DNA from 3 places in the Arthrobacter sp. FW306-05-C genome. Region 2 is predicted to be linked to each of the others. Evidence: riboswitches for the same ligand, from Rfam matches in the RefSeq annotation. Region 2 holds a riboswitch; each other region holds the start of a gene.
The links. Region 2 has a riboswitch for glycine ahead of gcvP (aminomethyl-transferring glycine dehydrogenase). Riboswitches for the same ligand answer to the same signal wherever they lie in the genome.
Positions count from the first base shown of each region.

Region 1: another riboswitch for glycine. It lies ahead of LFT44_RS01900 (methylenetetrahydrofolate reductase); the one in region 2 lies ahead of gcvP (aminomethyl-transferring glycine dehydrogenase).
Region 3: another riboswitch for glycine. It lies ahead of gcvP (aminomethyl-transferring glycine dehydrogenase); the one in region 2 lies ahead of gcvP (aminomethyl-transferring glycine dehydrogenase).

Region 1 is NZ_CP084556.1:391,732-399,515, reverse strand. It holds gene LFT44_RS01925 (glycerophosphodiester phosphodiesterase) at 1-117, opposite strand, end outside; gene LFT44_RS01920 (DUF445 domain-containing protein) at 167-1,528, shown strand; gene LFT44_RS01915 (HNH endonuclease signature motif containing protein) at 1,737-3,470, shown strand; gene LFT44_RS01910 (LamB/YcsF family protein) at 3,561-4,307, opposite strand; gene LFT44_RS01905 (hypothetical protein) at 4,291-5,100, opposite strand; gene LFT44_RS01900 (methylenetetrahydrofolate reductase) at 5,225-6,058, opposite strand; glycine riboswitch at 6,212-6,311, opposite strand; gene purU (formyltetrahydrofolate deformylase) at 6,403-7,329, opposite strand; gene cycA (D-serine/D-alanine/glycine transporter) at 7,326-7,784, opposite strand, start outside.
Region 2 is NZ_CP084556.1:768,491-776,274, reverse strand. It holds gene LFT44_RS03650 (L-serine ammonia-lyase) at 1-785, opposite strand, end outside; gene gcvT (glycine cleavage system aminomethyltransferase GcvT) at 1,295-2,443, opposite strand; gene gcvP (aminomethyl-transferring glycine dehydrogenase) at 2,455-5,319, opposite strand; glycine riboswitch at 5,509-5,606, opposite strand; gene LFT44_RS03635 (TetR/AcrR family transcriptional regulator) at 5,701-6,237, opposite strand; gene LFT44_RS03630 (MFS transporter) at 6,322-7,784, shown strand, end outside.
Region 3 is NZ_CP084556.1:383,831-391,614, forward strand. It holds gene LFT44_RS01865 (L-serine ammonia-lyase) at 1-1, opposite strand, end outside; gene glyA (serine hydroxymethyltransferase) at 293-1,615, opposite strand; gene gcvH (glycine cleavage system protein GcvH) at 1,612-1,995, opposite strand; gene gcvT (glycine cleavage system aminomethyltransferase GcvT) at 2,041-3,153, opposite strand; gene gcvP (aminomethyl-transferring glycine dehydrogenase) at 3,163-6,027, opposite strand; glycine riboswitch at 6,181-6,280, opposite strand; glycine riboswitch at 6,598-6,695, shown strand; gene cycA (D-serine/D-alanine/glycine transporter) at 6,849-7,784, shown strand, end outside.

The sequences.
Region 1 (7,784 bases), 380 kb from region 2:
GGCCCCATCTGCCAGGGCCTGCAGGTAGGCTGCGCGCGTGTGTTCGGCATAGGCGCCGCTTGAACCGCGGTGTGCAAAGACCAGCGGCCGCTGCGGCACTGACTCGTCAGTTGTCATGGTCACACGGTAGCCGACCGGCCCCCGCCTTCGGGGCTAGGCTTGGCACATGCAGGTGAACTCTGAGGCAACTACCGGGCCAGCCACGCAGGAAGCCCCCACCGAACCCGCGCAGCAGGTGAGGCCGGGCACCATGGCCGCAGGCGCCGTCGTAAGCCGCCAGCTTGGCGCCGGTGACGCCGAAAAGGCGGCAGCGCTGCGGAAGATGAAGCTGCTGGCGGTGAGCCTGCTCATTGCCATGGCGGTGATTTTTGTCTTCGCGTTCGCGCTGCAAAAGGAATATCCATGGCTGCAGTATGTTCGCGCGGCCGCCGAGGGCGGGATGGTGGGTGCGCTGGCCGACTGGTTCGCCGTCACTGCCCTATTCAAGTACCCCATGGGCATCAAGATCCCGCACACCGCCATCATTCCCCGGCGGAAGGACCAGATCGGCGCCTCCCTGGGCGAATTCGTGGAAACCAACTTCCTTTCCGAGCAGGTGGTCCAGGACAAGCTGGCCAGCGTCAACATCGCCCGCCGGGCAGGTGAGTGGCTTTCCGCGCCCGGCGGTGCCGACCGGGTGGCCAAGGAGGGCGCAGCGGTGATCCGCGGCGCCTTCAAGGTGTTGAATGACGACGACGTCCAGGCGGTCATCGAGGGCATGGTGCGCAAGCACCTGCTCACGCCGCCGTGGGGACCTCCGGTGGGCAGGCTTGCGGAGCGGATCTTCCACGACGGGCACCACCACACGCTGGTGGACCTGTTGGTGGACCGCGCGGCGGATTGGGTAGACGAGAACCACGACACCGTGACGCACCTGGTGTCCGACCGCTCCCCCACCTGGGTTCCGCAGTTCGTGGACGGGCTGGTGGGCGACAAGGTCTACCTTGAGATCCTCAAGTTCGTGCGGGCCGTGCAGGCAGATCCGCGGCACCAGGTGCGCCAGTCGATCGACAAGTACCTCAACGACATCGCGCAGGACCTGCAGCATGACCCGGCAATGATCGCCCGCGCTGAGGACATCAAGGCGCAGGTGCTCGGGGATCCCGAGGTGCGCGAATTGGCGTCCCGGACGTGGGGCACCGTGAAGAACGCGCTGCTGGGTGCCGTGGACGACCCGGACAGCGAGCTCACCATCAAGTTCAAGGCAGCTGTGCGCGATTTTGGTTCGAGGCTGGTGGACGATCCCGAACTGGCAGGGAAGGTCAACGCCTGGATCGGTGACGCCGCGGGCTACCTGGTCCGGACCTACCGCTCAGACATCGCCGGGGTCATCACGGACACCGTGGCGCGTTGGGACGCCGAAGAGACCTCACAGAAGATCGAACTCCAGGTGGGCAAGGACCTGCAGTTCATCCGCATCAACGGCACCGTGGTGGGGTCTCTTGCGGGCCTTGCAATCTTTACGGTGGCGCAGCTGATTTTTGGGTGACGCGTTAGGCCGGGAGCTTTTTCGCGGCGGATAGATACTGCCGCGGCGCACATTCCTGTTCGCGGCGGATATTTGGGGTGCGAGAGGGAACCTGACGGCGGAAATACCTACGACGACGGCACGCCGGCTCGGGTGCTCCGGCTTTACCCAGGCGGGTGGGGGCAGCGGCACAACTCATAATGTCAGACCCTCGATAGATGATTCTTCTATGGGAATCGGCTGTGGTGTCGGGGTGGCTTTGGAGGGTGTTCATGCCTCTGTGGCCGCCCTTGATGCGCTCACTGCCCTTGGTGCGCTGGATGCCATAAGTGCGCTGGAGCGGGAGGATGCGTTCCTGGCCTCCGGGGTTGCTGTTGGTTCGGGCGCTGCTCTCGGTTCCGGCGTTGTTATTGGTCCGGGTGTCGATGTGTTGCGGCGGCGGTACGAGATCCGGCTGGAACGGCTCGGACTAACGGCCCGCCTGGAAGCGCAGCTCGCGGCGATGAAGGCGCGGGATGCAGCCGAGGCGATCGGATTTCAGCAGGCCATGACCCCGCCTGACGCTTCGGTGCAGGACCGCACCTACGCCGAGATGTCCGTGCTGGAGGAGATCGCAGGGGTCCTGACCGTCAGCTCCGCCGCCGCCGGTGCCCTGGTGGAACAGTCCCGAAAAATCTGCTCCCTCCCACCGGTGTTCCAGGCCCTGGCCACCGGCGCCATGTCCTGGCAGCACGCAACGGTTATCGCCGATGAAACCGAGGGCCTCGATCCGGCCGGTGCCGCCGCGCTGGTGGCGCACTTCTTCGACCCCGACACACCCCACCCCGCCCGCGGCGCAGCCCCTGGCGGACTCGTCCCCTCCCGGTTCCGGGCCAAAGTCCGTGCCTGGCGCGAACGACACCACCCCGAGACACTGCAGAAACGCCACGCCAAAGGGGTTACTGACCGGCGGATGGAATACACCCCGGACCGGGACGGCATGGCCTGGGTCTCGCTCTACCTCCCCGGCGACACCGCCTGCGCCATCTGGAACCGCACCACCGCCACCGCCCGCGGCCTCCAAGGCCCCAACGAACCACGCACCATCACCCAACTCCGCCCCGACATCGCAGCATCCCTGCTCCTCAGCAATGGCGCCTCCAGGAGCGCGGGTTCCCGGCCCGGCACGGAGATCGACAAGGTTCCCACCCCGCGGGCCGACGTCCTGGTCACGGTGCCGGTGTTCTCCCTCCTCGGACTCACGGATGAACCCGCAACGCTGGACGGGTTAGGGCCCATCCCGGCATCCATGGCCCGGAAACTGGTCGCCGACGGGGCGGACTCCTTCTACCGGGTCCTGGTTGACCCGAGGGACGGGGCATCCTTGGAGATCGGCCGGAAGAACTACCGGCTCACCGAAACCATCAAACGCTGGATCAGGATGCGCGACGCCAAATGCACCTTCCCCGGCTGCACCAACGGCACCCCGGACAACGACACCGACCACCTTCAGGCCTGGGAACACGGCGGAACCACCGGGGCCAGCAACCTGGCACAGCTCTGCCCGAAACACCACCGGCTCAAACACCACACCCAATGGACACCAGAGCCGGCAACAGAAGACAGATCACCCGGCTGGACCTCACCCACGGGCCGCCACTACAAACCCGAACACCCAGACCCAGAACCCACGTACTGGCCGCAATGGCTGATGCCCACCGAACTGCAGTCTTCGGACATCCCGAGCCTCGACGCCAGATGTAAGGACGCCAAATGTACGGACGCCAAATGTCAGGATGCCGGGTGTATCGATGTCCCCTGTCTCAATATCCCCTGTCTCAATATCCGCTGTCTTGAGGCGGGGCCTGAAGACCTCCCGCTATGGGAACCAGACGATGACAACTTCATAGATCCCGATGACCTGTCACCGGACGATCCCCTCTGGGCCGAGCTCCTCGCAACCCCGCTCGTACCATCCGGATGACGTAATTCTAGGGTTCGGGCAACATCGTCCATGGGGCTGGAGCAATGTATGAACGGTTCGGCAGGGCCAGTGAGTCCCGCTGTACATCCCCTACACGAAGGCCTCAGGCTCCACGCCTGCGGCCTCAAGCCCAGCACGAATACGGGCCGCCAATTCCACTGCGCCTGGACTGCCCCGGAGGCGCAGGGAGTCCGGCCGGACCTTGACCGCCGTCCCGTCCACGGCCACCACTTCCCCTTGCGTTGCCAGTCGAACAGCGCGCTCAACTACCACATCAACGTCGTGCAGGACCGCGTCCTCGTCGGAAAGCGGCACCAAGCTGCCGTCGGCCAGGTACGCGCGGTCCGCGAAGGCCTCGATGAACACCGGGTGCCCGGCCTCCTTTGCCTGCTTCAGCAGCTCGGAGCCCGGGAAGCCCAGGATGGGAAGGCCGGGGTCATAGGCATTAACCGCGGCAACCACGGCGGAGGCCTGTTCGGCGTCGGAAATCAAAGCGTCGTACAGCGCTCCGTGTGCTTTCACGTAGTCCACGGAGGCACCCACGGCATGCGCGACGCCGTCGAGCGCCCCCAATTGGTACAGCACGTCGCCGAACAGCTCGTCGAAGCCCATCCCCAGCGCGCGCTGGCCATAGCCCGCCAGGTCGCGGTAGCCGAGGTGCGCCCCCACAGTGACGTCGAGTTCGTATGCTGCGCGGCAGCTGTCCAGCATGGTGACGGGGTCGCCCGCGTGCAGGCCGCAGGCCACGTTGGCACTGGTGATCAGCTGGAACATGGCCGGGTCGCCTCCTGCCGTCCAGGAGCCGAACGATTGGCCTACGTCAGCGTTGAGATCCAAGTATGTTGCCTTCCAGCGTCAGGTGGTCCGGTCCGGCAGCTGCGGTCAGCTCCCCGGGAATGGTGTCCGGCATCGGCCCGAACGCCTCACGGGCATTCTTGGCCACCGCACGGCCCATCACGAGGTTACCGGCTCCACCCACAACGGCCCCTATGCCGAACGGGAGCGCCCTGCCGAACAGGGCGGTACCCTGCCGCTTGAGCAGGTTCTTTAGGAAGGCGTGCTGGATTCTCTTTCGGACACTGCCGAAGCCCGGACCCACCATCGATTTGGAGAGCACATTGCCCCAATTATTGGCGGCGCTGTTGCCGCTGCCGGAGGCCTGGCCACTCAGCGTTCCCAGCAGGGCGGTACCCTCCTCGCCGAGCATGATGGCCATGACCATGGTGCCGGCCTTTTCCGGGTTGGTGAGGCGGATGCCGTGAAGTTCGGCCAGCGAGGTTGCGTAAAGCGCTGTTGCCTCCAGGAAGCCTACGGTGGCAGCGGCTGAGAGTCCCAGCGACGCCACTGTTCCAACCCCGGGAACGACGGCGGTTGCGCCCACCAGTGCGCCCCCTCCGGCGACGGCACGCAAGTAGTCGCGCTCTGCAATGTCTGCCAGTTGCGCGGCGGTGGCACGGGGATGCTTCTTCTGGAGCCGCCGGATGTAGGCAACCACCAGGGGCCGCTGGATCTGTACTGCCTTCAGGAGCATGTTGTGAACGCCGGGCTTGGGCTTGCCGTCAGCGTCAAACATCGCATTGTGGGCGGTTTCCTGTGCGATGCGTAATGCGGGATTGCTGCGCCGGGCCATGGTCACCTTCATTCAATCGACCTGCAGCGGGTTAGCTGCCGTGCACTTTCCATCCTATGTGGATAAACACTAAGCATGCTTAACTTCCCGCGTCCCGTACCTCTGCCCTCCTGGCAACCGCCCGTTAGCTGGCGTCCGCCAGATTATTGAAGGTGAAAACGTGGGCACCCTCCACCACTCCGCCGTCCTCCAGTTGGGTCAGGATCGTCGTGGGCGAGTAAAGACCGCCTTTGAGCAGGCGGCGGCCCAGGGGGCCACGCCGGTTCAGGAGTTTCAGGGATGGGCCCACGCCAATTTTCAGGGCGGCCCGAATCAGCTGCGCCCGGGGAAAGGCGCCGGATACCCCTGCCCACACAGGCAGCCGCACACCTTCCCGGCGCAGCGTTTCGGCGTACCACTGGATGCGGGGAGCCGAGAAGCACAGCTGTGTCACCACCCGCGAGGCCAGATGCTGCTTCTCCAGCAACGCATCAAGCATGTGCAGTTCAGTTTGGCTCGGATGTCCTTCCGGGTAGCCCGCCACGCCGGCCCGGATCCGGCCACCGGACAGTTCAGCGAGGTCTTCCAGCAGCCGAAGACTGCTGTCGTAGGGCCCGGCCGGTTCCCCTGCGTCACCACCGACGGCGAAAACCTCGGCGATACCGGCATCGTGGCAGTTTCGGACTACACCGGCCAGCTGCGCCCGGCTTTCGATGCTTCGTGCGGCCAGGTGCGGAACAACCTCAAAGCCGAGGTAGGCAAGCTCGATGGCTGTGCGAATGCTTGCCCCTACACCTTCGCGGGGCAAGCAGGACACCGTCAGCGCCGTCCCGGCAGGTACGTGGGCCTGGACGCGGGCGGCAATGCCCTCAGCGGGAATGATTTGAATCTGGACCGGCAGCTCCCGCCTGAAACCGCCGGTGGGTTGGTCGGCAGGCACTGATGCGTCGGATGGTGCCGTAAGGGACTGAGGCGTCATGAGGAACTCCAGGTTCGGCCGGCCACGGGTGGCTCGGCATGGATCGGGTCCCTCCCCGCTCTGTATTGGACCTGAGAGATTCCGCAAACCCAGCCAGGGCCTGCTTGCACCGTCGGTGAGCGCTGCCGGAGCAGCACTGCTTTCCAGAGTCGCCTCGCCGTGACGGTACATGGGCCTGAGAGATTCCTGGGGAGGATTTGCTCCTACGGCGCCTGCCCGGTGATGGCCGGGAGAACTCTCCCGCCACAGCTCGAAAGGCTGTCTTCAGATGTAGTGGTTCAACGGCCGGCGCCCGTCCCGTCACTGGATGGGATGCGGCGCCGGCCGCATGGATGGGCCGGCAATCAGCGCAGAATGACCGTCCGGTTGCCGGACAAAACGATTCGTCCTTCAGCATGCCAGCGCACCGCATTGGTAAGTGCCTTGCATTCAGCGTCGCGGCCAACGGTGACCAGGTCAGAGGCGGAATACGTATGGTCCACCTCGATCACCTGCTGAGAGATGATGGGTCCCTCGTCCAGCTCCGAGTTGACGTAGTGGGCAGTCGCGCCCACCGTTTTGACGCCGCGCTCGTACGCCTGGTGGTAGGGCTTTGCACCCTTGAAGCTGGGCAGGAACGAGTGGTGGATGTTGATGGCCTTGCCACTGAGTCGGGTAGTGGCTTCGTCGCTGAGTACCTGCATGTAGCGGGCCAGCACCACCAGTTCCACGGCGTAGTGGTCTACCAGCTCCAGCAGGCGCTCTTCAGCATCCGCCTTGGTATCCGGGGTCACGGGAATGTGATGGAACGGAACACCGTGCCAGGCGGCAAGGGGTTCCAGGTCCGGGTGGTTGGACACCACGGCGGCAATTCGGACGGGCAACTCGCCACTGCGGGCACGGAACAGGAGGTCGTTGAGGCAGTGGTCGTACTTGGACACCATCACCAGGATGGGCTGCTTGCGGCCATGCCGTTCCAGGCGCCAGTCCATCCGCCATTCCCGGGCCACTTGTTCAAAACCGGAGCGGAGGCGGTCGAGTTCCATCTCTACCTGCGAGGTGACGTGGATGCGCATGAAAAACCGGCCGCTTGCCCTGTCGCCAAACTGCTTGATGTCCACGATGTAGCATTCCTGCTCCAGCAGGTATGCCGCCACCGCCTGGACAATGCCAAGGGCATCCGGGCAATGGAAGGTCAGCACGAATTCCTTGCCGGTTTCGGGAACCATGGCCTGGCGCTGTCCGGCCGCGGCCGTGCCCGCCTGCGATGTGCGGGTTTCCGTGCCGATCACCGCTTGACCCGCTCTTCCCCCACTTCTGCGGCGGCACCCGGACGGGAAGCCTTGCCGGATGCGGCGTCGGCGAAGTCCTGGTCTGCCTGCAGTTCAGCCTGGAACGTGGCAAAACGGGCCTGGTGTGCGGGCCGGCGGCGGAGGACGAACCATGCGGCGCCCAGCAGGATGAACCAGACCGGGGTGACCAGCAGGGCCACCAGGGTGTCTGGCTGGGTGGTGAGGGTCCAGATCACGAAGCCGAAGAAGGCGAAGACCACCCAGACCATGGCAATACCGCCGGGCATCTTGAACTTCGATGCGTCGTGCAGGCGCGGCCGGCGGCGGCGGAAGGCGATGTAGCTGGCCAGGATGATCGACCAGACAAAGACAAAGCAGACAGCGGACACAGTGGTCACCATGTCGAAGGCCTTGCCCACGTCCTGGCCCGCATACATGAGGACGACGCCGGACAG
Region 2 (7,784 bases):
TCCTCGCCGGGGCGTGCGCATTCCTTCTTCAGCCTCTCGTACCAGTCCGGGGCGCGGCGGCGGACCTTCAACCCGCCCGGCAGCACCCCCTCCCGCTTCAGCGAGGTCTGGACACAGTCGGCCATGACGGACCAGATGTGCAGCAAACCGGTCCGGATCTCCTCCTCGGACCGGGCGGCCTTTTCGTTGACCAGCATCACGTCCGCGATGCCCAGCCCGGTGTTCCGGCAGTGTTCCAGCAGTTCCGCGGCGGTCCGGAACGGCAACGGCAGCTCCTGTTTGGACGCGTCCAGTTCCTGCTGCGCGGCGTCCTCCTCGCCCTCGCGGACGATGAACCCGCCACCGACCGAGAAGAACGTCGCCGCGTGCAGCACCTCCCCGGCCGCATCGGCCACGGTGAAGGTCATCCCGTTCGTGTGCCGGGGCAGCACCGTCAGCGGCCGCAGCACCATATCCTTCACCCCGTACGGCAGCGGCACGGCACCGGCCAGGTTCAAGGTCCCGGTCTCCGCGATCGAGGCCAGCCGCTCCTCCACCTCCACGGGCAGGATCAACTCAGGATGGAACCCCTCCAACCCCAACAGGACCGCGGTCATCGTCCCGTGCCCATGCCCCGTTGCCGCCAGCGAACCATACAAATCCACCCGCAAAGACGCCACATCAGCCAAGACTCCAAGGCTTTTGAGTTCCTCCGCGAACACAGCAGCAGCCCGCATCGGCCCCACAGTATGCGACGACGACGGACCAATACCGATCGAAAACAAATCAAAAACGCCAACAGCCATGTGCGTGGTTCCTAACTAATACAAGTGGTCGGGATGGAGCGGGCAGGACATCCTCTGCGTGCTCGGGGCCCACGCCGTCCGGGTTCCCTGGCCGAGCTTGCGAGGTTAGGGGGACGGTGGGGAGCACGCTGCCGGATGCCCCGCCCACTCCGAGCGGACACGGCACCAAAGCGCCCGGCTCCAGTAGGCAACGATCGGGCCGACAACGCTCGCGAGTGCCGGGGAAAGAGAAACACACACGTAGTCCGGTCCCTCCCACACTCTCTCGCCCGGAACAAATAACCCGCACGTAGTCCGCGCCCGCCCGGAAGCTGTGCGGCGATCCTTTGCCCGCCCGTTGCAACTCCCCCGGTCGCAACGTACGCACGAGGGGGCGGCGGAGCCGGACTTTTCGAAAGCCTGCGTCAAAGCGACGAAGGAGCAGCACGCGTGAAAATGTGCGGTCCGCCCCTCCCGAAGGTAACCAAGCACCCCGACGGGCGAAGGTGACAAAGGCGGAGCACCAAAAGCTACTTGACCCGCTTATAGAACGGGAGGTCGACGACTTCGAAAGGCTCTGCCTTGCCGCGGAGATCAACGTCCAGGGCAGTGCCGGGTGCCGAGTGTTCGACGTCGACATAGGCCATGGCGATGGGGTACCCGAGGGTGGGCGAGGGCTGGCCGGAGGTAACTTCGCCGACGACTGCGCCATCCTTGAGGACAGGGTAGTGCGCGCGGCCGGCGCGGCGGCCCTGGCCCTTGAGGCCTACGAGGCGGCGGCCGGAGGCGCTGCCGGCGCCGGCTTCCTTTTTGGCTGCCAGCGCAGCCTTCCCCACGAAGTCGCCTTCCTTGGAGAGGGCGACGACGGCGCCCAGTCCGGCGGCGAATGGATCGCCCTGCAGCGACAGTTCGTTGCCGTACAGCGGCATGCCGGCTTCGAGGCGGAGGGAGTCGCGGGAGGCGAGCCCGGCGGGGATGAGTTCCCCTTCGTCGGCGATGGCGATCAACGCCTGCCACAGGGCGGGGGCATCGTCGTTGTCCAGGAAGATCTCGAACCCGTCCTCACCGGTGTATCCGGTGCGCGCAAGGAGGAGTTCCTTTCCTGCGCCGCCCACCAGGAAGGAAACCTCGACGGCGGCGTAGTACTTCAACTCCGTCACCAGCGAGTGCTGCGTGGCCGGGACCAGGCGCAGCAGCAGTTCCTGGGCCTTGGGCCCCTGCACCGCGATCAGGGGTGTGCGGGCCGACGCATCGTCCACCACAACGTCGAAGTCGGCTGCCCGCTCGGCAAGGGCTGCAGCCACCACGACGGCATTGCCGGCATTGGGCACCACCAGGAAGACGTCGGTACCGTCCTGTGCAGCTGGACGGCGGTAGATGATGAGGTCGTCGATAATCCCGCCGTCCTCATTGCAGATCAGCGAGTACTTCGCTTTTCCCTCGGCCATGGCGGAAATCTTGCCCACCAGCGCGTAGTCCAGGAAGGCGGCCGCGTCCGGGCCGGTCACCCAGACCTCACCCATGTGGGAGAGGTCGAACAGGCCCGCAGCTTTACGGACGGCGTGATGTTCGGCCAGTTCCGAGCTGTACTTGAGCGGCATCTGCCAGCCGCCGAAGTCGGTGAAGGATGCGCCCAGCTTCTTGTGTTCGTCGTACAGCGACGTGTAGTTCCCGGTCATGGTGGCGGGCCTCAGTTCTCGAACTCGGAGAGCGGCGGGCAGGAGCAGATCAGGTTCCGGTCCCCGGCTGCGCCGTCGATGCGGCCCACCGGCGGGAAGTACTTGTCCTGCTTGTGGTGGGCTGGGAAGGCGGCCTGCTCGCGTGGGTAGGCGCGGTCCCAGTCGGAGCTGACGACGGCGGCTGCCGTGTGGGGTGCGCGGCGCAGGGGTGAATCCGTAACGGCAAAGTCGCCGTTGGCCACCTGGTCGATTTCCTTGCGGATGCTGATCATGGCCTCGATGAAGCGATCGATCTCCGCCAGGTCCTCGGACTCGGTAGGCTCCACCATCAGCGTGCCCGCCACGGGGAAGGACAGGGTGGGGGCGTGGAAGCCGAAGTCGATCAGCCGCTTGGCAACATCCTCTGCCGTGACGCCGGTCCTGGCCGTGAGTTCGCGCAGGTCGAGGATGCACTCGTGGGCAACGAGGCCGCCTTCGCCGGTGTAGAGGACCGGGAAGTACTCGTTGAGCCGGGAGGCGACGTAGTTGGCAGCCAGCAGCGCTGCCTTGGTGGCCTCGGTCAGCCCCTCCCCGCCCATCAGCTTCACGTAGGCCCAGGAAATGGGCAGCACGCCGGCCGAACCGAATCGGGAGGCGGAAATCGGCACGTCGGTGGCGCCGGAACCTGCGTTCCAGGTGGTCGCGTCACCGGGCATGAACGGTGCCAGGTGTGCCTTGGCTGCAACCGGGCCGACGCCGGGTCCGCCGCCGCCGTGCGGGATGCAGAAGGTTTTGTGCAGGTTCAGGTGGGACACATCGCCGCCGAACTTGCCGGGCTGGGCGAGCCCAACGAGCGCGTTCAGGTTGGCGCCGTCGATGTAGACCTGGCCGCCGGCGGCGTGCACGGCGTCGCAGACCTCACGGACGTCGCCGTCATAGACGCCGTGGGTGGACGGGTAGGTGATCATGATGCAGGACAGGGCGTCCTTGTTCGCTTCGATCTTGGCCGTCAGGTCGTCGTGGTCGATGGTGCCGTCAGCGGCGGTGGCCACGACGACGACCTTCATGCCCGCCAGCACGGCGGAGGCGGCGTTGGTGCCGTGCGCCGAGGCCGGGATCAGGCAGACGTTGCGCTGCTGGTCGCCGCGGGAGTGGTGGTAGCCGCGGATCGCCAGCAGACCAGCGAGTTCACCCTGCGAGCCGGCATTGGGCTGGATGGACACCTGGTCGTAGCCCGTGATGGCGGTCAGGTCCGCTTCAAGGTCGGCGATCAGTTCACGCCAGCCGGCCGTCTGGGAGTCTGGGGCGAACGGGTGGATGGAGGCGAACTCCGGCCAGGAAATGGCTTCCATCTCGGCCGTGGCGTTCAGCTTCATGGTGCAGGAACCCAGCGGGATCATGGTGCGGTCCAGCGCCAGGTCACGGTCCGAGAGCTTACGGATGTAGCGCAGCAGCTGGGTTTCGGACCTGTGCGTGTTGAACACCGGGTGCTGCAGGTAGTCGGAGGAACGCTCGACGGCGGCCTCCAGCCCGAAGCCCTCGCCGCCGCCAACGGAACTCCCGGAAACGGTGGCGCCAAAGATGTCGCCCACCTGGGCGACGATGGCCGGCGTCGTGGTTTCATCAAGGGCGATGCCCACGGTGTCGGCGTCGATGCTGCGCAGGTTAATGCCCCGGGCCTCGGCGTCGGCGATGACGGCGGCAGCGCGGCCGGGGACGCGGACCGTCAGGGTGTCGAAGAAGCTCGCGTGCAGGACCTCAACACCGGCAGCCGTAAGCGAGGCCGCCAGGGTACGGGCGTGGCTGTGCGCCGTTACGGCAATTGCCTTGAGGCCGTCCGGGCCGTGGTAAACGGCGTACATGGACGCGACGATGGCCAGCAGCGCCTGGGCTGTGCAGATGTTGGACGTGGCCTTCTCGCGGCGGATGTGCTGCTCACGGGTCTGCAGCGCCAGGCGATAGGCGGGAACACCGGCGTCGTCCTTGGAGACACCCACCAGCCGGCCGGGCAGCGAACGCTCCAGCCCCTTGCGGACAGCCATGTAGGCGGCGTGCGGGCCGCCGAAGAACAGCGGCACACCAAAGCGCTGGGCGGAACCCACGGCGATGTCGGCGCCCTGCTCGCCCGGAGGAGTGATCAGGGTCAGTGCCAGCAGGTCCGCTGCCACCGTGACCAGGGCGCCGCGCTCCTTGGCGGCGCTGATGACTGCGGACTGGTCCCAGACGCGTCCGGAAACGCCGGGCTGCTGCAGCACAATGCCGTTGATGTCGCCTTCGGGCAGGCCCTGGGACAGGTCGGCGACCTCCACCTCGAAGCCCAGTGCCTCAGCGCGGCCCTTCACGATGGCCAGGGTCTGGGGCAGGACGTCGGCGTCCAGCACGGTCTTGCCGTCGGCGGCGGGCTTGGCCTTGTTCGCGCGGCGCATCAGGAGCACGGCCTCGGCCACGGCGGTGGCTTCATCCAGCAGCGAGGCGTTGGCGATGGGCAGGCCCACCAGGTCCTGCACCATGGTCTGGAAGTTCAGCAGGGCCTCGAGCCGGCCCTGGGAGATCTCCGGCTGGTAAGGGGTGTAAGCGGTGTACCAGGCCGGGGACTCAAGGATGTTGCGGCGGATCACCGGCGGAGTGACGGTATCGAAGTACCCCTGGCCGATCAGCTGCACGGCCGCCTTGTTCTTCCCGGCAAGCTTCCGCAGTTCCGTGAGGACCTCAACCTCGCTGAGGGCGTCCTGGAGGCGGAGGGCGGTTTCCTGGCGGATGACCTTGGGAACGGCCGTGTCCACCAGGGAGTCGACAGTGTCGTAGCCCACGGCTTTGAGCATGGTGTCGACGTCGGACTGGCGGCGCGCGCCGATATGGCGGTCTACGAAGGTGGTGGAGGCTGGGCTAACCGACACGAAGGAACTCCATTTACTCAGGCGGCGCAGGGTACGCCACAGCTATTCGGGTTCCTCCCCGCTCTGTATTGGACCTGAGAGTTTCCGCGGTGCCTGCCTGGCAGGACCCGCTTGCACCGTCGGTGAGCACAGCAGTTCTTTCGCTCCCCAAGGGGAGGAGGACAACTGCCTGCTGCTTTCCAGAGGCGCCTCGCCGCGGCGGTACAGGGGCCTGCGAGATTCCTGGGGAGGATTTGCTCCTACGGCGCCTGCCTGTGCTTCCGGCAGAACTCTCCCGCCGCAGATCAAAGGCTATTCACTTGTTGGGCCATGACGGCCGGTGGCGGCCCTCACAACTCTCCATTGTCCTACGCGCCCGCCCCTCCCGGCAAATGGCAAATGCTACCTGCGGAGCCGCTCCAGGGCGGCGAGGAGTTCCTCCACGTCAGCGGCCGCTCCCCCCGCCGGCGCGGGGGCCACCGACAGCATGGCGTTGAAGTAGAGGCCGTCACCCATATAGAGAACTGCCTTCGCCAGCCCCGGACCGACATCCGCCGCGATCTCGTCCAACCAGCGCTGCTGGATGGCCGCGAACCGGCGCCGCGTTTCCTCATGCGCCACCTCGGCAAGCCTGGTGGCGGCAACGATGGCCCTGTCCAGCGGTGTGTCCGCCCACACCGAGGAACGGATGAAGTATGCCGCCGCGCCTTCATCGGCCGAGGCCATGGCATCGGCGTCTTCCCGGGCAAGGCCCTCCAGTCGGTCCAGCAGCACGGCAATGAGCGCTTCCTTGTTGGGAAAGTGGTAGAGCAGGCCGCCCTTCGACACGCCGGCCTTCCGGGCTACGGCGTCAAGGGTGGCAGCGCGCTCCCCCACCTCGATCAACAGGGACTCGAAGGCATCAAGGACCGCGTCGCGGGCTACAGGCTTTCGGGGCATGCTTCCCATCATGCCCTTCCCCGGGCGGGAAGACGGAACCGGCAGCCATTTCAAACTATACCGTCCGGACGGTATAGTTATTTCATGACGACTTTCACCAGCCCCGCACCCACAGGCGCGGACAAGAACGCCCCGCGGCAGCCGTGGCGTGACTGGCTGGCGCTGGCCCTGCTGATGTTTCCCGTGCTCCTGGTCGCCGTGGACAACACCGCGCTGACCTTCGCACTGCCGGCCATTGCGCGCGCCCTGGAACCCACCGGGGTGCAGCTGCTCTGGATCGTGGACGCCTATCCCCTGGTACTGGCCGGCCTGCTGGTATCCATGGGGAGCCTCGGCGACCGGATCGGGCGCCGGAGGCTCCTGGTCATGGGCAGCCTCGGCTTCGCCGCGATCTCTGCCGCCACGGCCTTTGCCCCCACACCGGAGTGGCTGATCGCCGGCCGTGCAACCCTGGGCTTCTTCGGGGCCATGCTGATGCCGTCCACGCTGTCGCTGATCCGCAACATCTTTCCCGAGCCCAACCGCCGGCGGCTTGCCGTCGCCATCTGGGCTGCGGGATTCTCCGGCGGCGCGGCCCTGGGACCCATTTTCGGCGGCTGGCTGGTGGAGCACTTTTGGTGGGGTGCGGTCTTCCTTGTAGCGGTCCCCCTCATGATTCCCCTGCTGGTGCTGGCGCCGGCACTGGTCCCGGAGTCGAAGGATCCCGCGCCGGGGAAGGTGGACATCCCGAGCATCCTGCTGTCCATGCTGGTCATGGTGCCCGTGGTGTACGGCATCAAGGCAGTTGCCACGGAAGGGCCGGGCGCAGCAGGTCTGGGGGCGATTGCCTTTGGCCTGGCGATGGGGGCGGTGTTCGTGCAGCGGCAGCGGCGCCTGGAGCACCCGCTGCTGGACATGTCCCTGTTCCGCAACAGGGTATTCAGCATGGCCATTGCCGCCAACATCCTGGCCCTGTTTTCCTTCAACGGGTTCATCCTGTTCCTTGCCCAGCACCTGCAGCTCCTCGAAGGAATGAGCCCCTCCGCGGCAGGAGTTGCCATGGTCCCCGCGCTGGCGGCCACGGTGGTGGCAGGCCTGGTGGTGGTGCCGCTGGTCCGCAAGGTCCGGCCCGGGTACGTGGTGGCTGCGGGGCTGGCGTTCAGCGCTGCAGGCTACAGCATGGTGACGTTCGGAAACCACGACGGCGGCCCGTCGCTGCTGCTGGCAGCCCTCCTGGTCCTGGCGCTGGGCGTGGGCACGGCGGAGACCATCTCCAACGACCTCATCCTGGGTGCCGCCCCGCCGGCAAAGTCAGGGGCCGCCGCGGCGATTTCCGAAACGGGCTACGAGGTGGGCTCACTGCTGGGGACAGCTGTCCTGGGATCCATCCTGACAGCCTCCTACCAGCAAAACCTTCGGCTGCCGGCAGGCCTGGAGGGCACACTGCCCGGGCCTGTCCTGCACAACGCCGGAGAAACACTGGCGGGCGCGGTGGAGGCGGCCAACCTCCTGCCCGCATCGCTCGCTGGAGCGGTCCTGGACGCTGCCGCCGCGGCGTTCGATTCCGG
Region 3 (7,784 bases), 380 kb from region 2:
TGACGGGGATTCCTAACTAGAAAGTTCGTGGCGGGGTTGGGTGCGCCTGGCCGAATTCCTCCGCGTGCCCGGGGCCCACGCCGTCCGGGTTCCCTGGCCGAGCTTGCGAGGTTAGGGGGACGGTGGGTAGCACGTCTCCGGAATCCGTCCAGTCGTCAAGGCCGCACACCTAGACGGACCCCGCGAGCGTCGGCGGAGCCGGACTTTTCGAAAGCCTGCGTCAAAGCGAGGAACGAGCAGCAGGCGTGAAAATGTCCGGTCCGCCGACGCGGACGCAACCAGGGTGAAGCACTCAGGCGAGGTTGGTGATTGAGGGGTAGAGCGGGTGCGCTGCAGCCAAGGCCTCGACGCGGTGACGCAGGCTGGAAAGGTCCGCGTCGGCGTTGGCGATCAATGCCTCGGCGATGATGTCCGCAACCTCGCGGAAGGCGTCCTCTCCGAAGCCACGGGTGGCCAAGGCAGGGGTGCCGATGCGAAGGCCCGAGGTGACCATCGGGGGACGCGGGTCGAACGGCACGGCGTTGCGGTTGACGGTGATGTCGATCGCGGCGAGCCGGTCTTCTGCCTGCTGGCCGTCGAGTTCGCAGTTGCGCAGGTCAACCAGGACCAGGTGCACGTCGGTGCCGCCGGACACCACACTGATGCCCTTTGCGGTGACGTCCGGCTGGACCAGGCGCTCGGCCAGGGTCCGGGCACCGGCAAGGACGCGCTCCTGCCGCTCCTTGAACTCGGGGGACGCTGCGATCTTGAAGGCCACGGCCTTGCCTGCAATGACGTGCTCAAGTGGGCCGCCCTGCTGGCCGGGGAACACAGCCGAGTTGATCTTCTTGGCGATGTCGGCGTCATTGGAGAGGATGATGCCGCCACGCGGACCGGCGAGGGTCTTGTGCGTGGTGGAGGTAACCACGTGGGCGTGCGGGACCGGGCTCGGGTGCAGTCCGGCTGCCACCAGGCCGGCGAAGTGTGCCATATCCACCATGAGGTAGGCACCCACGAGGTCAGCGATCCGGCGGAACTCCGCGAAGTCCAGCTGGCGGGCGTAGGCCGACCAGCCGGCAACGATGAGCTGCGGCTTGGTTTCCAGCGCAAGCCGCTCCACCTCTGCCATGTCAATGGTGTGGGTGTCCTCGCGGACCTGGTACGGAACCACGTTGTAGAGCTTGCCGGAGAAGTTGATCCGCATGCCGTGGGTCAGGTGGCCGCCGTGGGCCAGGTTCAGGCCCATGATGGTGTCGCCGGGCTTGATCAGCGCGTGCATCACCGAGGCATTGGCCTGGGCCCCGGAGTGCGGCTGGACGTTGGCGTAGCCAGCACCGAACAGGGCCTTCACCCGGTCGATCGCCAGCTGCTCGATGACGTCCACGTGCTCGCAGCCGCCGTAGTAGCGCTTGCCCGGGTAGCCCTCGGCGTATTTGTTGGTCAGCACGGAACCCTGTGCCTGCATCACGGCCACGGCGGTGTGGTTTTCCGAAGCGATCATCTCCAGGCCATCGCGCTGGCGGACCAGTTCGTCGTCGATCTTGGCTGCGACCTCCGGGTCCAACGCGGAAAGGTCCGCGTTGAGGCTCGGGGAGACTACCTGCTCGAACACTGCGGTGTCAGCGGCCGCGCTCACAGTTCGCCGCCGTTTGCTTCGGCGTATTCCTCTGCGGACAACAGCGGGCCCTCTTCGGTGACGGTGACCTTGAAGAGCCAGCCGGCGCCGTACGGGTCGTTGTTGATCACGGCGGGGTCGCTGACGACGTCGTCGTTGACTTCCGTGACCTCGTCCGTAACGGGGGAGTACAGGTCTGAAACGGACTTGGTGGACTCGATTTCGCCACAGGTCTCACCTGCGGTCACGGTGGAGCCAACCTCGGGCAGGTCCACGTAGACAATGTCGCCCAGTGCTTCGGCGGCAACAGCGGACACACCAACCACGGACGGGCCGGAGCCGTCAGTGGCGATCCATTCGTGTTCGGCGGAGTACTTCAGTTCAGCGGCAACTTTAGCCATGGTGTTTTCCTTAAGTTTGGTGTTCAAGAGTGGGAAGCGCCGAAGCTACTTTTGGCGCTTGTAGAACGGCAGGGCAACAACTTCGAAGGGCTCGGCCTTTCCACGGAGGTCCACGTCCAGCGCGGTGCCCAGCTCGGCGTGCTCCACGTCGACGTAGGCAAGCGCAACAGGGTAGCCAAGGGTCGGGCTGGGCTGGCCGGAGGTCACTTCGCCCACCACGTTGCCGTCCTTGAGGACCGGGTAGCCACCCCGGCCGGCGCGCCGGCCGAGGCCCTTCAGACCGACGAGCTTGCGCTTGGAACCGGACTCCTTGGCCGCCTCGAGTGCAGCCCGGCCGACGAAGTCGCCTTCCTTGGACTTGAGCGCAACTACGGGGCCAAGGCCGGCGTCGAACGGTGAACGCTCAAGCGACAGCTCGTTGCCGTACAGCGGCATGCCGGCCTCAAGGCGGAGTGAGTCGCGCGATGCGAGGCCGCACGGAATGATGCCAAACTCTTCGCCGGCCTGGGCCACGGACTCCCACAGGGAAGCGGCGCCTTCATTCGGCAGGAAGAGCTCAAAGCCGTCTTCGCCGGTGTACCCGGTGCGGGCAAGGATGACGTCCTGGCCTGCGATGGTCAGCTCATTGAAGGCGTAGTACTTCAGGTCGGTGACCAGGGCGTGCTGGGATTCATCCGTGAGCTTGAGCAGGATCGCCTCGGCCTTGGGTCCCTGGACTGCGACGAGGGAGGTGGCCGCGGAAGCGTCCTCCACCTTCACATCGAAGTTGGCTGCCCGCTCGGCGAGGGCGGCCGCCACGGTGGGGGCGTTGCCGGCGTTGGGCACCACCAGGTACTTTTCGTCGCCAAAACGGTAGGTGATGAGGTCGTCGATGATGCCGCCGTCCTCGTTGCAGATCAGCGAGTACTTGGCCTTGCCATCCGCGATGGCGGACAACTTGCCCACCAGGGCGTAGTCGAGGAAAGCGCCGGCTTCGGGGCCGGTGACCCAGACTTCGCCCATGTGGGAGAGGTCGAACAGGCCCGCGGCTTTGCGGACGGCGTGGTGCTCGGCCAGTTCAGAGCCGTACTTGAGCGGCATCTGCCAGCCACCGAAGTCGGTGAAGGAGGCGCCCAGTTTCTTGTGCTCTTCATAAAGAGCCGTGTAGTTCTCAGTCATGGGGAATCCTTAGTTTTCGAACTCGGACAGCGGCGGGCAGGAGCAGATCAGGTTCCGGTCTCCACCGGCGCCGTCGATGCGCCCCACCGGCGGGAAGTACTTGTCCTGCTTGAGGTGGTGGACGGGGAAGGCAGCCTGCTCGCGCGGGTAGGCGCGGTCCCAGTTGGAGTTGACGACGGCGGACGCGGTGTGGGGTGCGTTGCGCAGCGGTGAGTCCTGGACAGTGAAGTCGCCGTTGGCCACCTGGTCGATTTCCTTGCGGATGGTGATCATGGCCTCGATGAAGCGGTCGATCTCGGCCAGGTCCTCGGACTCGGTAGGCTCCACCATCAGGGTGCCGGCGACCGGGAAGGCCAAGGTGGGGGCGTGGAAGCCGAAGTCGATGAGACGCTTGGCGACGTCCTCCGCGGTGACGCCCGTCTTGGCGGTGAGCTCGCGCAGGTCCAGGATGCATTCGTGCGCAACGAGTCCGCCTTCACCGGTGTAGAGAACCGGGAAGTACTCGTTCAAACGAACGGCAACGTAGTTGGCTGCGAGCAAGGCTGCCTTGGTGGCCTCGGTCAGGCCCTCGCCGCCCATGAGCTTCACGTAGGCCCAGGAGATCGGCAGGACACCCGCGGACCCGAAGTTGGAGGCGCTGATGGCCACGCCGTGGCCTTCCTGGTGCGCTGCCTTATTGGCATCGCCGGGCATGAAGGGCGCCAAGTGCGCCTTGGCTGCAACCGGGCCGACGCCGGGTCCTCCGCCGCCGTGGGGGATGCAGAAGGTCTTGTGCAGGTTCAGGTGGGACACATCGCCGCCGAACTTGCCGGGCTGGGCCAGGCCCACAAGGGCGTTCAGGTTGGCACCGTCAACGTAGACCTGGCCGCCGGCCGCGTGGACAGCCTCGCAGATCTCGGTCACGTCCGCGTCGTAGACGCCGTGGGTGGACGGGTAGGTGATCATGATCGCCGAGAGGACGTCCTTGTTCGCCTCGATCTTCGCGTACAGGTCCTCGTGGTCGATCGTGCCGTCGGCGGCCGTGGCAACGACGACGACCTTCATGCCGGCCAGGACGGCGGAGGCGGCGTTGGTGCCGTGGGCGGAGGCGGGGATCAGGCAGACGTTGCGCTGGGTGTCGCCGTTGGCACGGTGGTAGCCGCGGATGGCCAGCAAGCCGGCGAGCTCGCCCTGGGACCCGGCGTTGGGCTGGAGGGACACCTGGTCGTAGCCGGTGATTTCCGCCAGGTCGGCTTCCAAGCCGCTGATCAGTTCGCGCCAGCCTTCGGTCTGGGAGTCCGGGGCGAACGGGTGGATGGAGGCGAACTCGGGCCAGGAGATGGCTTCCATCTCGGCGGTCGCGTTCAGCTTCATGGTGCACGAGCCCAGCGGAATCATGGTGCGGTCCAGCGCCAGGTCGCGGTCTGAGAGCTTACGGATGTAGCGCAGCAGCTGCGTCTCGGACCGGTGGGTGTTGAACACCGGGTGCTGCATGTACTCGGAGGTCCGGAGTACCTCTGCGGGGAGGTCGAAGCCCTCGGCGTCCACCACCGGGCCGGCACCAAAGGCGACGGCGATCGCGGACAGGATTTCCGGCGTCGTGGTTTCATCCGTGGAGACACCGATGGTGTCGGCGTCGATGTAGCGCAGGTTGATGCCGCGTGCTTCAGCTGCGGTGATGACCTTTGCGGCCTTGCCGGGAACTGAGACGGTGACAGTGTCGAAGAACGTCTCGGTGGCCAGTTCCCGTCCGGCGGCCTTGAGGGTGGTGGCGAGGACGCGGGCGTTGTTGTGGACGCGCTCGGCGATGGCCTTCAGGCCGTCCGGGCCGTGGTAGACGGCGTAGAAGGAGGACACGATGGCCAGCAGCGCCTGCGCCGTGCAGATGTTGGACGTGGCCTTCTCGCGGCGGATGTGCTGCTCGCGGGTCTGCAGCGCCAGGCGGTAGGCCGGGAGGCCGGCGTCGTCCTTGGAAACACCCACCAGGCGGCCGGGCATGGAACGCTCCAGGCCCTTGGCCACGGCCATGTAGGCGGCGTGCGGGCCGCCGAAGAACAGCGGCACCCCGAAACGCTGGGTGGAGCCGACGGCGATGTCGGCACCCTGCTCGCCCGGAGGGGTGATCAGGGTCAGGGCCAGCAGGTCAGCGGCCACCGTCACCAGCGCGCCGCGCTCCTTCGCTTCGGCGATGACGCCGGCGTGGTTGAAGACGCGGCCGGAGACGCCGGGCTGCTGGAGCACGATCCCGTTGATCGCGCCTTCAGGGAGTCCCTTGGACAGGTCGGCGACCTCAACCTCGAAGCCGAGCGCCTCGGCGCGGCCCTTGACGATGGCGATGGTCTGCGGCAGGACGTCGGCGTCCAGCACGGTCTTGCCGTCGCGGGCGCCAGCGTTTTGGCCGCTGGCCTTATTGGCCCTGCGCATCATCAGTACGGCTTCGGCCACGGCGGTGGCTTCATCCAGCAGCGAGGCGTTGGCGATGGGCAGGCCCACCAGGTCCTGGACCATGGTCTGGAAGTTCAGCAGCGCCTCCAGCCGGCCCTGGGAAATTTCGGGCTGGTACGGCGTGTAGGCGGTGTACCAGGCAGGGGCTTCCAGGATGTTCCGTCGGATGACGGCAGGGGTGATGGTGTCGTAGTAGCCCTGGCCGATCATCTGCACGGCAGTCTTGTTCTTGGCGGCGAGCCTGCGCAGTTCCGCAAGCACCTCAACCTCGCTCAGGGCGCCCTTGAGCGCGAGCGGCTTGGACTGGCGGATCGAACTGGGGACAGCGATGTCCACCAGGCCGTCAACGCTGTCATAGCCAACGGCCTTGAGCATGGTGTCGACGTCAGCCTGGCGGCGTGCACCAATGTGCCGGTCCGCAAAGACAGACGGTTGGGATTGAATGGTCATGAGGAACTCCAGGTTTGGCCGGCCACGGGTGGCTCGGCATGGATCGGGTCCCTCCCCGCTCTGTATTGGACCTGAGAGATTCCGCAAACCCAGCCAGGGCCTGCTTGCACCGTCGGTGAGCGCTGCCGGAGCAGCACTGCTTTCCAGAGTCGCCTCGCCGTGACGGTACATGGGCCTGAGAGATTCCTGGGGAGGATTTGCTCCTACGGCGCCTGCCCGGTGATGGCCGGGAGAACTCTCCCGCCACAGCTCGAAAGGCTTATTGAAATATGGGTGATTCGGCTCACAAGTTACAGGATGGCGCCCCCGGAGAGCAAATCGGTCCGCCATGCAGCGCGCTGGCAAGTACAGGTGCGTTACGCGGCGACCGTAATGCCGGGCTTGACTTTTGTTCGTGACGGACGCCACACTGAACCCCGTGATCCGGCCGGGCAGCGGAACTGGCCCAAAGAACGCTGGGCGCTCCGTCGCCGGCTGTGATTACTGGAGGCCCCGAAATGCACCGTGCGGCTTGAAGTCCACAGCGGATGCACTCCGATAACTGAACACTGATTTACCAATTAACGCTTTTGACCTGCGGCGGGAGAGCCCTGCCGGTACGTTCAGCAGGCGCCGTAGGAGCAAACCCTCCCCAGGAAACTCTCAGGCCCACGTACCGCCGCGGTGAGGCAACTCTGGAAAGCAGCCAGGCCCTGTCCTGGCTCACCGACGGTGCAAGCACGCCATCCCGGCGCGTGGAAACTCTCAGGTCCCAGACAGAGCGGGGAGGAAATCCAATCTTTGCGACACCCCGGGTGCCGCTCGAACGATGGAGTTCCTCAATGACGACCCACTCCCCGACGTCCCCCGGAAGCGGAGCCCCGCACCTGGAGCGGCAGCTCAGCAACCGCCACATCCAACTGATCGCCATTGGCGGCGCAATCGGCACCGGCCTGTTCATGGGTTCCGGAAAGACCATTTCGGCAGCCGGCCCCTCGGTGATCTTCGTGTACATGATCATCGGCTTCATGCTGTTCTTCGTTATGCGTGCCATGGGCGAACTGCTGCTCAGCAACCTCAACTACAAGTCGTTCAGCGATTTCGCCGCAGACCTGCTGGGCCCCTGGGCCGGCTTCTTTACGGGCTGGACCTACTGGTTCTGCTGGGTCATCACCGGCATCGCTGATGTCATTGCCATCGCGGGCTACTCCCGTGAACTGTGGCCCGGGGTGCCCCTGTGGATCCCCGGCTTGGCCACCGTGGCCATCCTGCTCCTGCTGAACCTCACCACCGTCAAGGCCTTTGGCGAGACGGAGTTCTGGTTCGCTCTGATCAAGATCATTGCCATTGCAGCTCTGATCATTGTTGGCCTGTTCATGATCTTCACCGGTTTCCAGTCCGACGCCGGCCCTGCCACCTTCACCAACCTGTGGAGCCACGGCGGATTCTTCCCGAACGAGTTCATGGGCTTCGTGGCCGGCTTCCAGATCGCAGTCTTCGCCTTCGTGGGCATCGAACTGGTGGGCACCACCGCGGCCGAGGCCAAGAACCCTGAGCGGAACCTGCCCAAGGCCATCAACTCCATCCCCATCCGCGTGCTGCTCTTCTATGTAGGTGCCCTCATCATCCTGATGGCTGTCACCCCCTGGACCGAGTTCAGGGCAGGCCACAGCCCGTTCATCGCCATGTTCTCCCTGGCGGGCCTGGGTGCCGCCGCCACCGTGGTCAACCTCGTGGTGCTGAGCTCCGCAATGTCCTCCGCGAACTCCGGCATCTAC